4 regions of the Herbaspirillum sp. C9C3 genome follow, and region 1 is predicted to be linked to each of the others. Evidence: predicted binding sites of a transcription regulator. Region 1 holds the regulator's gene; each other region holds the start of a gene.
The links. The regulator LexA, encoded in region 1, represses DNA repair genes until DNA is damaged. The targets are predictions, from matches to a motif close to ACTGTATNNNNATACAGT.
Positions count from the first base shown of each region.

Region 2: a site for LexA is predicted at 1,946-1,963, ahead of ruvA (Holliday junction branch migration protein RuvA). Genes of this name have one in related genera too.
Region 3: a site for LexA is predicted at 2,366-2,383, ahead of recA (recombinase RecA). Genes of this name have one in related genera too.
Region 4: a site for LexA is predicted at 2,352-2,369, ahead of imuA (translesion DNA synthesis-associated protein ImuA). Genes of this name have one in related genera too.

Region 1 is NZ_JABFMQ010000001.1:208,171-212,158, reverse strand. It holds gene rplI (50S ribosomal protein L9) at 1-296, opposite strand, end outside; gene rpsR (30S ribosomal protein S18) at 323-607, opposite strand; gene priB (primosomal replication protein N) at 662-961, opposite strand; gene rpsF (30S ribosomal protein S6) at 983-1,348, opposite strand; gene lexA (transcriptional repressor LexA) at 1,677-2,336, shown strand; gene HNO82_RS01015 (tetratricopeptide repeat protein) at 2,550-3,988, shown strand, end outside.
Region 2 is NZ_JABFMQ010000003.1:87,123-91,110, reverse strand. It holds gene HNO82_RS04405 (FAD-binding domain-containing protein) at 1-389, shown strand, start outside; gene ruvC (crossover junction endodeoxyribonuclease RuvC) at 426-968, shown strand; gene HNO82_RS04395 (DUF808 domain-containing protein) at 965-1,906, opposite strand; gene ruvA (Holliday junction branch migration protein RuvA) at 2,020-2,598, shown strand; gene ruvB (Holliday junction branch migration DNA helicase RuvB) at 2,631-3,686, shown strand; gene HNO82_RS04380 (2-keto-4-pentenoate hydratase) at 3,867-3,988, shown strand, end outside.
Region 3 is NZ_JABFMQ010000002.1:32,469-36,456, forward strand. It holds gene HNO82_RS02415 (sensor histidine kinase) at 1-451, opposite strand, end outside; gene HNO82_RS02420 (tetratricopeptide repeat-containing response regulator) at 454-2,082, opposite strand; gene recA (recombinase RecA) at 2,493-3,542, shown strand; gene recX (recombination regulator RecX) at 3,690-3,988, shown strand, end outside.
Region 4 is NZ_JABFMQ010000001.1:401,352-405,339, forward strand. It holds gene HNO82_RS01855 (error-prone DNA polymerase) at 1-141, opposite strand, end outside; gene HNO82_RS01860 (Y-family DNA polymerase) at 151-1,635, opposite strand; gene imuA (translesion DNA synthesis-associated protein ImuA) at 1,562-2,311, opposite strand; gene HNO82_RS01870 (KGG domain-containing protein) at 2,710-3,054, shown strand; gene HNO82_RS01875 (YoaK family protein) at 3,239-3,988, opposite strand, start outside.

The DNA.
Region 1 (3,988 bases):
GCGATGTCGAAGTTGGTCACGGAACCGAACAGACGACCGTCAACACCGGCCTTCTGAGCGACTTCCACGGTGGCGCCAGCCAGCTTTTCGCCTTGGGCTTGAGCGGCGGCCAGCTTCTCGGCAGCGGCCTTTTCCAGCTCGGCGCGCTTGGCTTCGAATTCAGCGATGGCTGCATCGGTAGCGCGGCGGGCCTTGCGTTGCGGGATCAGGAAGTTGCGTGCGAAACCGTCCTTGACGCGCACGACATCACCCAGACCGCCGAGATTCACGATTTTTTCCAACAGAATGACTTGCATGTTTTTCTCCTATTTCTCGACGCTGATTAGGCGTTGTGCAGATCGGTGTACGGCAGCAGGGCCAGGTAACGCGCGCGCTTGATGGCGGTGTCAACTTGACGCTGGTAGTGGGCCTTGGTACCGGTCAGGCGTGCCGGCATGATCTTGCCGTTTTCCTGGACGAAGTCCTTCAGGGTGTCCACGTCCTTGTAATCGACCTGTTCAACGCCAGCGGCGGTGAAACGGCAGAATTTCTTGCGCTTGAACAGCGGGTTTTGCTGTTGACGCTTGTTTTTCAGCTTGCTTTTATCGAACTTTTTACCGAATGCCATGGTTGGCTCCTGTATCTAAAAATTGGGTAAGGTCTGTTTGGCTACCTTGCGTCTTCAATCCGACGCGACCGGGCCAAAATCAACGATATGAAACACGACACTCTTGCTGTTGCGATTCCTGCGGGCCAGAAAGCCGGTGAACCGGAAGACTTCCCCCAGTGCCGCCTTGTTGAGGGCACCGGAGATTTCCCCTGCTGCCAGCGCTGCGATCTCGAATTCGACCTGACGCTGCATGCCAGCTTCCATCTGTTCCGACTGATGCTGCAACCTGGCAGTGACAATCGGGATACCGGCCGGCGTGTAACGTAAAACATCACGTTCTGCCAGGCTGGCGATGACTTGAAACTGGTTCACTCTCCGCGATGTTCGCAGCGCTTAAGCTGCCGGTGCTTCGGTACGGCTCTTGGCCGCGTCTTCCTTCTGCACTGCCTTCAGGATGGGGGAAGGACCGGTTTCGGCCTTCTTCATCTTGACGGTCAGGTGGCGCAGGACGGCGTCGTTGAACTTGAAGCCGGTTTCGATTTCAGCCAGCGTTTCGCTGTCGACTTCGATGTTCAGGCAGACGTAGTGAGCCTTGGCCAGCTTCTGGATCTGGTAGGCCAGTTGACGACGGCCCCAATCTTCGACACGGTGGACCTTGCCGCCGCGGGTGGTGACGATGCCCTTGTAACGCTCGATCATCGCCGGCACTTGCTCGCTTTGGTCCGGGTGGACGATAAATACGATTTCATAATGACGCATGTAGACTCCTTATGGACTTATTGAAGACGCCCACCCCGGCGTCAAGACGGGTGTGGGAAGAGGAAAACCCGAGATCATACTAGCTTTCGCCCACCAGGGCAATGTCGGAGCCCACAAACGCCGCCCCGGCGGTGAGATCGAGCGGTCAGCGCGCCACACTTTCCGACTTGGCGGCATCAAATCTCATGTGTCTGCCTATATATATGCAGGAGAAAGATTGCCTTTTCCGCCTCGCAAAGTGCATGTTGCCGTTGACACAAGGATTGTACCTGTATAAAAATACAGACTGTTCATCCAGACAGCCTTCCCTCCGAGAAAGGCCACCCCCATGCTCAAACTGACTGCGCGCCAGGAACAGATCCTGAACCTGATCAAGAACGCCATCGAGAACACCGGCTTCCCTCCCACGCGCGCAGAGATCGCCGCCGAATTGGGCTTTCGCTCCGCCAATGCGGCCGAAGAGCATCTGCAGGCCCTGGCCCGCAAGGGGGCCATCGAGATTTCTCCCGGCACCTCGCGCGGCATCCGCCTGCGCGAGTCCTGCGCGCTCCCAGGATCCGTGGCAGCACGACAAATGGCCCTGCCCCATCCGGCGCTGATGCAGCTGAGCCTGCCACTGATCGGACGGGTGGCGGCGGGTTCGCCCATCCTCGCCCAGGAACATGTGGAAAAGACCTACCAGGTCGACCCGGCCATGTTCCCGGCCAAGCCGGATTACCTGCTCAAGGTGCGCGGCATGTCCATGCGCGACGCCGGCATCCTCGACGGCGATCTGCTGGCAGTGCGCCGCGCCGATCAGGCGCGCAACGGCCAGATCGTGGTGGCCCGCCTGGCCGATGAAGTCACGGTCAAGCGCTATCAGAAGACCGGCAGCGTCATCACCCTCTTCCCCGAGAATCCGGAATTCGAACCCATCATCGTCAAGCCGGAAGAAGACCAGTTCGCCCTCGAAGGACTGGCCGTCGGATTGCTGCGCAGCTGGAACTGATCCCCGGGGCAGCCCACCGCCCCGCACCAGGCGAGCAGGCCGCAAGCCGCTCCAGCAGGCTGCGCGCCGTCTCTTGCTGCATCAACCTCCGCCTAAAACGGAGGTTTTTTGCTTTCTATTCAGCTCTTCGCAAGTGACGGGTTGCGCATATCATGCCTGCTGGATAGCTATGTCCGGCGCCAGCGATGCGCCCAACCAAGAGGACCCCTTTCGATGTCGACGCGCAAGAGCAGCAACAAGCACGGCAAACCCGTTCCGGCCCCGGCCGCCGCCAAGGCCAACCTGCAGGATCTGCTGGATGTCCGCAAGAGTCTCGATCTGCTGGACAGTCGCCAGACCGAACAAGCCAAGGCCATCTGCGTGGCCGTTCTCAAACGCGACCCGGAACTGGTTTTCGCCAATCACGCGCGCGGCCTGATCGCCACCCAGGAGGGACTGCACCCGGAGGCTGAGCACTATTTGCGCAAGGCCTTTGCGGCCGATCCCGCCAATGCCGAATACCTCAGCAACCTGGCCGCCGCCGTGCTGGCACAGGACCGGGTGGACGAGGCCATCAAGCTGTACGAGCAGGCCATTTCGCTAGACCGGGAAAACCGGGCAGCACGCATCGGCCTGGCCAATGCGCTGCACGAAAAGAATGACCCGGAAGCCTCCATTGCCTACTTCGAGGACGCAGTCAAACGGGAGCCGGATGCTCCCGGCCCCCTGTCCCACCTCGGTCGCGCCCTGGTCGAGGCCAAACGCTACCAGGAGGCGGTGGCCACGATTCTCAAATCGCTGGAACTGGACATCAGTTTCGCACCCGGACATACCGCCTTGGGCGAGGCGTTTTACGGCATGGAGATGTACAAGGAAGCACTGGAATCGCTCAAGACGGCCATCCTGCTCGACCCTCAAGACACCTATGCCCAGATCAAGATCGCCGATGCCTATCTGAAACTGGAGAAAATCAGCGAAGCGCACGAGCACCTGCAACGCATCATCGAGATTGCCCCCAGGGATCCCAACAGCTACATCCGCCTTGCTTCCAGCCTCTTTGCGACCCAGGACCGCTTCGAGGATGCCATGCAGCTCTTCAACAAGGCCCTCGAACTGGATCCCAGGCAGGCGCTGACTTACAACAACATGGGCGCAGTCCTGCATGATCACGGCGACACCCATGAGGCCGTAGCCAACTTCCGCAAGGCATTGACGCTGCGCCCCAACTATCCGACGGCGCAACACAACCTGGCCTTGAGCCTGTTGCTGCACGGCGAACTTAAGGAAGGCTGGGCCTGCCACGAAAGCCGTCTGGTCACGCGCGAGCGCGCCCATGTCTACAAGTTGATCCACAAGCTCTTCGGCATCATCCCGAAATGGGATGGAAAGTCCTCGCTGGCCGGGAAGTACATCCTCCTGATGCACGAGCAAGGCTTCGGCGACAGCATCCAGTTCCTCCGTTATGTCCGGCTGCTGGTCGCACAGGGCGCGCGGGTGGCGCTGCACGTCAAGAATCCTCTGTACCGGCTGTTCCAGTCCTTCACACCGGAAATCACGCTCATCCGCGAAAGCGATCCGCTGCCACCCTGCGACTGCGCCTATGTGCTCATGAGCCTGCCCTACGCACTGGGAACCGATACGGTGGAAGACATCCCGGCATTCCCGAGCTATCT
Region 2 (3,988 bases), on a different contig from region 1:
GCTTGTTCCTGGCGCGGCAGTTCCTGGATTTTGAACCGGGCATTCACTGGAGTCAGATGCAGATGCAGTCCGGCACCACCGGCATCAACACGCTGCGCATTTATTCACCGGCCAAGCAGGCGCGCGATCATGATCCGCTGGGCGAGTACGTGCGGCGCTGGGTGCCGGAATTCGGCACGGCGGCTTATCCCGATCCCATCGTGGATGAGAAGACGGCGCTCAAGCACGCCAAGGATGCCCTCTACGGCCAGCGCAGCAGCAGTACTGCGCTGGCGGAAGCCGACGCCATCCAGGACAGGCACGGTTCGCGCAAGAGCGGCCTGCCGTCGACCGCCCGGCGCCCGCCACGCCAGAAAATGCCGGATCTGGGGCAGGGCGTCTTGTTCTGACGCGAGATGCCCGCCTGATCGGTTAGACTGGCGGGCATGAAAATCCTCGGTATCGACCCTGGCTTGCGCACCACCGGTTTCGGGGTCATCCACAAGCAGGGCAACACGCTCTCCTATATCGCATCCGGCACCATCAAGACCCCGGACGGCGACCTGCCTTCACGCCTGAAGGTGATCCTGGCCAGTGTTGGCGAAGTGGTGAGGTCCTATGCGCCGGACTGCGCCGCCATCGAAAAAGTATTCGTCAACGTCAATCCGCAATCCACACTGCTGCTGGGGCAGGCGCGCGGTGCGGCCATTTGCGCGCTGGTGGCCGCCGACCTGGCGGTCGCCGAATATACGGCCCTGCAGGTCAAGCAAGCCGTAGCCGGCCATGGACGCGCCCAGAAGGCGCAGGTGCAGGAGATGGTGGCGCGGCTGCTGAAGCTGCCCGGTTTGCCGGGCACCGATGCCGCCGATGCGCTGGGCGTGGCGATCTGCCATGCGCATGGGGGAGGGGTCCTGTCGGACCTTGGCGCGCTGGCCCCGGCGCTGGCGCGCAAGGGCATCCGCATGCGCGGCGGGCGTCTGGTCGGTTAGGCTTGCTTTTTGAAGAGGGACAGCACGCGCTGCACCAGCTTCACGACTACCAGCACTACTGCACCGGCGACTACGCCGAAGACGGCATTCAAGACCGCCGGAGTGATCGCCCCGAGGACCGGCCCGACTACCGCGATACCCTCCACGGCGTGCGCCGCCGCCTCGATGGCGTGATGCGCGAAGGGCAGGCCATGCGTCAGGATGCCGCCACCGACCATGAACATGGCAATCGTGCCGATCACCGACAGGCTGCGCATCATCTTTGGCGCGGCCGCCAGGACTGCCCGTCCGATACCGGCCTTGAAGCGTCCCCAGGCGCTCGCGCCCGCATGCTGCACCAGGTAGAGGCCACCGTCATCGAGCTTGACGATGCCGGCCACCAGCCCGTAGACCCCCGCCGTCATGATCAGTGCGATGCCCACCAGCACCGTGATCTGCTGCTGTAGCGGTGCACCGGCGACCGTGCCCAGGGTGATGGCGATGATCTCGGCTGAAAGGATGAAGTCGGTGCGCACGGCATCCTTGATCTTTTCCTGCTCGTAGACCAGCGGGTCGATGTCGTCGTCGGTCCTGGCGGCGACTTCATGATGTTCTTCCTCGTGCGGAAGATACTTGTGGGCCAGCTTCTCGAAGCCTTCGAAACAGAGGAAGGCACCGCCCAGCATCAGCAGCGGCGTCACCGCCCAGGGGATGAAGGCGCTGATGGCCAGTGCCGCCGGCACCAGGATGGCCTTGTTCTTCAACGAACCCTTGGCGACGGCCCAGACCACCGGCAGTTCCCGCTCGGCCCGTACACCGGCCACCTGCTGGGCGTTCAGGGCCAGGTCGTCGCCCAGCACGCCGGCGGTCTTCTTGGCGGCCACCTTGGTCATCAGGGAAACATCGTCAAGAACGGTGGCGATGTCGTCAATCAATGCAAAAAGGGCGCTGCCGGCCATGTTTTTCCTTTGTCTTCATCTCAACGGGGGCGCTTGGATACTGTTTATCCGAACAGTGCTGTATCATCGCGGGATTATCACAGAAGCTGCCTCCCACGCACATCCCTGACGCCATGATTGGTCGCCTCTCCGGAATTCTTTTGGAAAAAATCCCCCCGAACCTGCTGGTTGACTGCCAGGGCGTCGGTTATGAAGTGGCCGTGCCGATGAGCACCTACTACAATCTGCCGGGCCTGGGCGAGAAGGTCACGCTGCTGACCCACCTGGCCATCCGCGAGGATGCCCACATCCTGTTCGGGTTTGGGACCGCCGAAGAACGCAATACGTTCAAGGAGCTCATCAAGATTTCCGGCGTGGGCGCGCGCACGGCGCTGTCCATTCTCTCGGGCATGTCGGTGGCCGACCTGGCCCAGGCCGTGACCCTGCAGGAAGCAGGCCGCCTGACGCGTGTGCCCGGCATCGGCAAGAAGACCGCCGAACGCCTGCTGCTGGAACTGAAGGGCAAGCTCGGCGCCGATCTTGGCGCAGCGGCCGGCGTGGTCCACAGCGATGCCTCGGCCGACATCCTCAATGCCCTGCTGGCGCTGGGCTATTCGGACAAGGAAGCGACCCTGGCCATGAAGCAGGTGCCCAAGGACAGCAGCGTCTCGGACGGCATCAAGCTGGCCCTGAAGGCGCTCTCCAAGGGCTGATGCACAGGCAAAAGGCAGACAAGGATTAGAGCATGAGCATCCAGACCGACGATTTCTCCGAACAGCGCATCATCTCCGCCACTCCGGCTTCGGCCAACGAGGAAGCCATCGAGCGTGCGTTGCGGCCCAAGCAGCTGGACGAGTACGTCGGCCAGGAAAAGGTGCGTGCCCAGCTCGAAATCTTCATCTCGGCCGCCCGCAAGCGCGGCGAACCGCTCGACCACACCCTGCTGTTCGGCCCGCCCGGCCTGGGCAAGACCACCATGGCCCACATCATCGCCCGCGAAATGGGCGTGAACCTGCGCCAGACCTCAGGCCCCGTGCTGGAGCGCGCCGGTGACCTGGCGGCCTTGCTCACCAATCTCGAAGCCAATGACGTGCTCTTCATCGACGAGATCCACCGCATGTCGCCGGTGGTGGAGGAAATCCTCTACCCGGCACTGGAGGATTACCAGATCGACATCATGATCGGCGAAGGCCCGGCCGCCCGTTCGGTGCGCCTGGACCTGCAGCCTTTCACGCTGGTGGGTGCCACCACCCGAGCCGGCATGCTGACCAATCCGCTGCGCGACCGCTTCGGCATCGTCGCCCGGCTGGAGTTCTATACCCCGCCCGAGCTGGCCCGCATCGTGACCCGCAGCGCCGGCTTGCTCAACGCCCCCATCGTCGAGGAAGGCGCGCTGGAAATCGCCCGCCGCAGCCGTGGCACGCCGCGTATCGCCAATCGCCTGCTGCGCCGCGTGCGCGACTATGCCGAGGTCAAGGGTGAGGGCCGCATCACCCGCGAGATGGCCGATGCCGCGCTGATCATGCTGGACGTCGACCCGGTCGGGTTCGACCTGATGGACCGCAAGCTGCTGGAGGCGGTGCTGTTCAAGTTCGGCGGCGGCCCGGTCGGGCTGGACAACCTGGCGGCCGCCATCGGTGAGGAACGCGACACCATCGAAGACGTGCTGGAACCCTACCTGATCCAGCAGGGCTACCTGCAGCGCACCCCGCGCGGGCGCATCGCTACCGGCGCGGCTTACCAGCACTTCGGCGTGACCGCACCGCAAACCGGTCCGAATGGTGAGCTCTGGGGCGGCTGAGCTCGGCCATTCTCAAGCCGGGCGCGACTGTTGCAGCAGTTGAAAAACTTCATGACGCAGAGCAGCACGATCTGATGAAATTTTTGTCAGATCTCGTATAAAAGCGAGTTTTTGCTTGTGCAAAAATTAATCGTCATCGACAATGGATAGCTATTCACTATCTTTCGATGTGAGCCCTCCATGCTAATGTCGAGCCAAGCCCTTCGATACGCGCATCAGCTGCTGGATGCCCGCGCCCAGTCCCGGATCATCCCGCGCATCTCCGAGTCCGAACCCTTGTCGGTGGAAGACGCCTACGAAAT
Region 3 (3,988 bases), on a different contig from region 1:
CGGGGCCGTCGTCGCGTACCGTGAAGATCACCCCACCCTCCGGATGCTTGCGGCAGCCCAGCGCGATCTGCGAACGCGCAAAGCGGCTGGCATTCTGGAGTGCCGCTTCCAGCGCCAGTGCCACCAGGTGTTCATCGAAGAAGCCGATGAGCGGCATGTCGGTTTCGTCCACCTGCAGCAGGATGTCACTGCTGCGGGCCACGCCATGCTCGCGCACCAGCGCATCGAGGAAGTCCAGCGGCGAGACCGCCTCGACCTGCGCGCGCAGGCCCTGGGAGTCTGCCTTGTAGAGGGTCAGGAAGGCGATCAGCTTTTCCTGCAGGGCCAGACAGGTGACATGGGCCTGCTGGACGCGCGGCACGTCGTCGGACAGGCGGCGCAATTCCCCCTCCAGCACGCCCAGGGAGTTTTTGATGTCGTGAATGATGATCGCGGCAAGCTTGGGATCCATGGTCAGCTCTTCGGGGCTACTTTGGTCAGGGTGTCGCGCAGGAACTTGTGCATCTTGGCGACTCTATCGTTGCCGGGAATCAGACGGTCCAGGGTGGCCAGGTAGCGGCGCACGCGCTTGACATAGTCTTCGTTCCAGCCGCGCTGGCTCATCCAGAGCAGGTGCAACTGGGCCGAGGCCAGCAGCACGCCGGTATTCTCGGGCATGCTGGCCAGCGCTTGCTCCAGCTTGGCCAGCGACTCGTCGGGCTTGGCGCTGCGCATCAAGGCATTGGCTTCGGCGATGATGCTCATGCACTGCTTGACGGCACCGTCGATGAGCTCCTCGGCCAGGTTGGCGCGACCGGTATCGGCCAGCACCTTGCGCGCCAGCATCTGCAGGGTCTTGTTCTCGTGGTCGGACTTGACTGCCTCGGCGATCAGCTTGGCGCCTTCCTCGTCCTTGCCCATCGAGAAGGCGGCCTTGGCCAGGGCCAGGGTGGCGGTATCCGAGGCTTCCTTGCCGGCGGCCTGGCGGGCCGTCTCGAAGGCCTGCTGGGCCGAAATGGTATCGCCCAACTGAACGTAGGCCTGGGCTTGCACTGCGGCCTGGGCGGAGACGAAGATGTTGGATTCCTCGTAGCGACGTGGCGCGCTTTCCAGCAGACGCAGGGCGGCATCGGGATCGCCGCTGTCGATGTGAACCTGGGCCAGCGAGAGCAGGTCGGTCGGCTGTGCCGTGAGCGAACCCTTGGTGTGCTTGAGGACGCGGTCATAGGCTTCGCGCGCCTGATCCAGGTGGCCGCTGCGGTAGGCCACGTCGCCTACCAGCCGACTGCGGCGCGCCGAGGGAATGATCTCGGAGGACTTGGTCAGCGCCTCCAGCGCGCCTTCCTGGTTGCCCTGGGCTTCGTCGATCTGCGCCAGCAGGTCGTAGGCGGCGATGAACTGCTTGTTCTGCGCCAGCACGTCCTCCACGATCACGCGCGCATCATCCATCTGGCCGGCCACGATATTGCAGCGGGCCAGTCCGATCTTGGCCCACACCAGGTCGTCGCGCATGGCCAGGGCCTGCTTGTAGACCTCGCGCGCCTCGTCGATGCGGCGCTGCTCGATCAAGAGCGTGCCCTTGGTCTTCATGATTTCCACGATCCACTTGGGCGCAGCCTTGAGCACGCTGTCGCATTCGAGGATGGCACCGGCGAAGTCCTTGCGCTTCATCTTCTCGGTCACCGGCAGCATGGCGTGCTGCTTTTCCAGCAGGCGGTCCACGCGCTCGGCGATGCGGCTGGCCGTCAGCGGCTTCAACATGTAGGCGTCGGGCTGGAACTCGGCTGCGCTGGCTACCAGGTTGTAGCCGCTCTCGGCGGTCACCATGATGAACATGCAGGTCGGCGAGAGCATGTTCTGCGTACGGAAGAACTCCAGCAGCTGCTGGCCGTTGCTTTCCTTGTTGAGGTTGTAGTCGCAGATGATCAGGTCATAGGTACCGGATTGCACGAAGCGGATCGCTTCGTCGGGCGTGGCGGCCTGGTCGACCTTGGTCACGCCAAGCTGCCCGAGGTGCATGCGGATGTTCTGGCGCATCGTCGGCATGTCGTCGATGACCAGGCAGCGCAGGGCGCTGATATGGCTGAAAGGCACTAAACTCATGAGAACGTTCTGTAAAGCGATCTGTGAGACGATCTGTTCGGGATTGCGGAAAGCCGGGGCAGCATGATTGCCGCAGCGCAATATCGTGCACGATGACGACGATTGCATGCCAGTTGACCTCGGCTGACCAATTATTCCTACCAATGCGCGAGTGTGCCGCTTTTTTTCCTTCCACGCATCATTCCTCTGCGATTTATGAAGTTTTTGGCTGGGCGGGCTCTCGTATAATTGTGGTTTTCGCCTCGGGATGAATCGAGAGCCGAGAAAAAGGCTTGCACCGGGCACTGTTTTTTTATACAGTATCGCTCTATCGGGGCGGTCATCCACTGTCGCCGAGCAACATCAGCAAGACCTATCAGCAAGACCTCCCCCTGACACCCGTCTTCACGACATTTTGCCGAGAGAGATTTATGGACGACAAAAAAGCTGCGAACAACTCTGAAAAGAGCAAGGCGCTGGCCGCCGCGTTGGCACAGATTGAAAAGCAGTTTGGCAAGGGCTCGGTGATGCGCATGGAAGACGGCGTCATCGCCGAGGAAATCCAGGCCGTTTCCACCGGCTCCCTGGGCCTGGACATCGCCCTGGGCATCGGTGGCCTGCCGCGTGGCCGGGTCATCGAGATCTACGGTCCGGAATCCTCCGGCAAGACCACCCTGACCCTGCAGTCGATCGCCGAGATGCAGAAGCTGGGCGGTACCTGCGCCTTCATCGACGCCGAGCACGCCCTCGACGTCACCTACGCCCAAAAGCTGGGCGTGAACCTGAACGACCTGCTGATTTCGCAGCCAGATACCGGCGAACAGGCCCTGGAAATCTGCGACGCCCTGGTGCGTTCGGGTGCCGTGGACCTGATCGTGGTCGACTCCGTGGCCGCGCTGACCCCCAAGGCTGAAATCGAAGGCGACATGGGCGATTCCCTGCCCGGCCTGCAAGCCCGCCTGATGTCGCAGGCGCTGCGCAAGCTGACCGGTAGCATCAACCGTACCAACACCACTGTCATCTTCATCAACCAGATCCGCATGAAGATCGGCGTCATGTTCGGCAACCCGGAAACCACCACCGGCGGCAATGCGCTGAAGTTCTACGCCTCCGTGCGCCTGGATATCCGCCGCACCGGGTCGATCAAGTCGGGTGACGAAGTCATCGGCAGCGAAACCAAGGTCAAGGTCGTCAAGAACAAGGTCGCGCCGCCGTTCCGCGAAGCCCACTTCGACATCCTGTATGGCGAAGGCACTTCCCGCGAAGGCGAAATTCTGGACCTGGGTTCCGAGCACAAGGTGGTCGAGAAGTCCGGCGCCTGGTACAGCTATAACGGCGAACGTATCGGCCAGGGCAAGGACAACGCCCGCAACTATCTCAAGGAACATCCGGAACTGGCCCGCGAGATCGAGAACAAGGTCCGCGTCGCCCTGGGCGTGCCGGAACTGGCCGGTGGCGAAGCGGAAGCCAAGGCTTCCTGAGTCCCCGCCTAAAGGATTCAAGCGCTATCGCGGCGACAGGGTTTGCCTGAGCCTTGGAGGCCGTGATGGTGCTTGTTGATCTCTCTGTGCCGCGCCGTGTTGGCGGTCTCGGAGAGAGGCAATACCGCAGTACTGCAAGTTCGCAACATGCCAAGACCCCCGATCAGCCTGAAAGCACGGGCGCTCAAATATCTCTCTTCACGTGAGCATAGTCGCCTGGAACTTGCGCGTAAGCTTGCCCCTTACGCGCAAGAGGGCGATGACATCGAAGCCCTCCTGCAATGGCTGGAGCAATCCCGTTTTCTCTCCCAGGAACGTTTTTCCGAATCGCTGGTGCATCGTCGCTCGGCGCGTTACGGCAATCAGCGCATCTTTTCCGAGCTTCATGGTCACGGCATCGAAGGTGAAGCCATTGCCGAATTGAAGGCCGATCTGGCGGCAGGCGA
Region 4 (3,988 bases), 190 kb from region 1:
GCATTCATCGGTGATGGCCAGGGCACGGTAGCCCAGCTCGATGGCGCGTTCTACCAGTTCCTGCGCATGCGAGGCGCCGTGCAGGAAGCTGAAGTTGGTGCGGCAATACAGTTCGGCATAGTCGGGCAGAGCGGTTTGCATGCGTTTCTCCTAGCCAAACAAGCCGTGCAGGAACCACTGCGGTTCTTCATCGGACCACTCGCCGCCACGCCACTGGCGGAAGATCCAGTAATAGGCGTGGCCGGCATCGCGCGCCGTGAAGTAGTCGCGCGTCAGGGGGCGGCCTTCCCACCAGCCGGCTTCGATGCGTTCGGGCGGCGAGGTGAATTCCAGTGCACTCCGATAGAAGGGCTTGTGCTGCTGTACCCGCAGCGGCAGGGGTTCCTGCAGCAGCCACAGCGGGCGTGGCGGCAGCCGTGCCGGATCGCTGCCCAAGGGTGCGGGCAGGCTGGCAGCGGACTGCATCACGCTGCACCAGCGGTTGGCAATCTCGGGCCGGTGATCGGCGCGTGGCGCGGCCTGCTGTACCTTGTCCGCGCCCAGCCGCGCTACCAGCAGCTCCAGCAGGCGCTGGTGATCCTCGGCACTGCCGCCGGGCTCGGGGAAGAGCATCTCGCTGGCGGCTTGCCGGCTTTCCAGTTCATCGGCGGCCAGACCCAGGGCGATGGCCGGGGCGGGCAGTAAGGAGCGGGCCAGTTTTTCCTTGACCAGGGTGTGCAGATGGTCTTCCTGCCAGGCCGGTACCGATAGCGCCACCTGCAATTCGGTAGGAGGGACCGCCTGGCGTCCGCGTTCATGTTCCAGCCACAGACGCAGTTTCTTGATGGCCAGCTGACGCGCGGCCAGCCAGCCGGCCAGTTGCGCCAGCAAACCCTGGGCATAGGCGACCAGGACGTCGGTCTGCTCGATGCGGTCCGGCAGCTCCACCCGGGCCTGGAAGCTGGGTGGAGCCACGATCCAGTCATGGACTTCGGGGGCAGCGCCATAGGCCCGGTCCAGCATGAGCAGCAGGTCCTTGCCGCAGCGGCGCTGCAATCCGGCGCGGGGCAGGCGCCGCACCTGGCCGAGCTGGCGGCAGCCCAGTCCGTGCAGCCATTCCAGATGGGGGCGCGCAGCGCTGATCAGTACTACCGGCAGCCGGTCCAGGCGCCGTTGTAGGGATGTCGGGCCCAGGGTGCGCATGTAGCCGTAGCGTGCCAGCAGCCAGGCCCCGGTCGCCGTGACGGCGCAGGACAGGATGGCCGACAGGCCCAGCCGGGCGATGGTCACGCGGATCTTGCGGCACAAGGCGCGGATGCCGCCGAACAGGCGCAGGCTGGCGCCCACCTCCAGCAGGATGCACGCCTCTGCTGCCAGCGTGACCTGCGGCGTGTATTGCAGCAGGGCCAGGGCGGCCTGCTGCAGCGTGGTGTCTTCGCGCAAGGTGTCGCGCTCGTGCAGATGGGCCTCGGGAGCCAGCAATTGCACGCCGCCGCGCCGCATCCCTTCCTGCACGCCCAGCCCCCGCGCCGGCGCTGTCAGCGCGGTCACGCGGTCGCGCTCGAAGACCACGGCGGGGGCCTCATCCAGCCAGTTCGGACGGAAGACTTCCAGCGGCAGCAGTGGCAGGTGTACGGCGATCCACAGGGGAGACATGGCGTTGCAGATTCGGTGAAGGCAGCAAAGGGAGAAACAGGCTCTGTTCGCGCAGGGGGCCGCGACGCTTGAGAAAACCGATCTCCAGTCCGTCACGCGCCGACTTGAGCGTCAGCCGCAGGGGCGCGGGTGAAGGTTCGCGGGCGCAGGACAGGGGCCGCAGCATGAAGAACAGGGTCTGCCCGGCCTGGGCCGCCCCATGCAGGCGCCGCAGCAGGTCGTGGTCACCCTTGCGCAGGCGCGGCTGCCACATCAGCAGGACCTGGCAACTGTCGGCCCGCAGCACCTGCTCGGCGGCCCAGCAGGCATCGGCCGCATGAGCGGCCTGCAACTGCAGCAGTCGTGCGGCCTCCACCCCCATCTGCGCCCAGCCGGGCGCATTGATCGGGTGCGGCGCCTGCAGCAGCACAATGCGCTGCGCGCGCGTCCGGTGCTGGTCACTGGTCGGTGGACGCGCCAGCACCGGGCGCAACAGGCGCAGTTCGCCGATGCCGTCCTGCGGCAACAGCAATTCGATCAATACGCCGGGTGGCCAGCCACGTTCGGGCAGTTCGGCATCGAGCGCTTCAAAACCGCTGGCGATCCCGCGCGCACCTCCTCTTGCCAGCTGGGAGGCCAGCCAGAGCGAAGGGTGGATGATTTCCGGAGTGCGAACCGGAGAGGCGGATGTCAACATGAAATGAACGGGAGGACGCTGAATGCAGGAAAAACAAATGACTGTATAAATATACAGTAAAATTTTTGAGGTGTGACAAAAACTGTCTTCACGTCATGAGCCATGAGCCATCAGGAAAATGAAATTTGCTTCAGGCAATCTCTGCAAATGTCATCAATCCCGAAGATCGATATTCAAAACATAAGCTCATCTTCAAGTTTTCCTACATGTCTGACGGCCATTGCTGACATGGGCTGGGGAGCTCTTCCGATAGTGAGTATCGGTGAGGCTTTTTACACTGCAGACGTGGACAAGAAGTTGGGTTGCCACCCACATGCTCGCGCAGGGCAGTAGGGCGGGTGGATGGCAAATGTCTGCTCCATTCGATCCATTCGATCATCCAAGACAAGGAGTCACACATGGCAAATTCAGAGAATCCGGGCAACAGCAATCGCGGCTTTGCCGCCATGGACAAGGAGAAACAGCGTCAGATCGCCAGCATGGGAGGCAAGGCTGCCCATGCCAAGGGGGCGGCGCATGAGTTCAGCTCGGCCGAAGCCCGGGAAGCCGGACGCAAGGGTGGCCTGAACAGCCATGGTCGCAAGAACGCTGCAGCGGCAGCGGCGGCAGCGCAGAATGGCAGTAGCGGCAACGGCGCCGCGAGCTCTGCTCCAGCGCAGATGCACCAGAGCACACCGCAAGAGGGCAATGGCGCCCTCCAGCAACCCCAGCAGTCGGACAGCACCCCGCAGCAGCAAGGCTGAAAGGAAAGAACCCGGCCGCCTCAGGCAGCGGGCGCAGTACGGTGCAGAACATCAAAAAATATCAAAAAATATCAAGAACAGGGCCCAGGCTCGTACCGTCAGTGCAAGAAGCTGATAACAAGAAAACGAAAGGCGCGGACAGCGCCTTTTTTGTTGTTTCTGCCCGCAGAGGGCCGGTTGCGCCTCAGTGCCGCGCCAGATCATCCATCATCGGCACCAGCGCCAGCAGGAACAGCCCGGCCGCCAGCGGCATGGTCGCCACGAAACCCAGGGCCTTGAAACCGAAGGCCCCGGTCACGCCCCCCAGGAAGAACATCAACAGCAACGAGGACAGCAGCATGAACTTGCGTCGTGCGCCGGGCACGGGATCTTCCGCCATCGCTTCGCCGGGCTGGCGCGGCGCCAGGGTCCAGTAGCACATCTTGCCGATCTCGATGCCGATGTCGGTCACCAGCCCCGTGACGTGGGTGGTGCGAATCTCCGAGCGGGAGATCTTGCTGATCATGGCATTTTGCAGGCCCATCACGAAACACAACAGGGCCGCCGTGACCGGCACGAACAGCAAGCGGTGATTCTCCAGGTTGGAACCCAGGATGCCGAAGCACAGCAACAGCATCGCCTCCAGCATCAGCGGCATGGCATATTCGCTGTGCAGGCCACGGCGCCTTGCCCAGTTGATCATGACCGCCGAACAGGCCGCCCCCAGCAGGAAGGACAGCAAGGCACTGGCGCCGGCCACCAGCAGCAGGGTTTCCCCCAGCACCAGGTTGTCGGCCAGCGAGGAGACGATGCCCGACATGTGAGACGTGTATTGGCCCACCGCGAGAAAGCCCCCGGCATTGACGGCGCCGGCGATGAAGGCCAGCGAGCGCCCCAGGTGGCGGTTGGAGAGGTCGGTGCGCGCCGGGCTGGTGAGGCGGCGCAGGTAATCGAT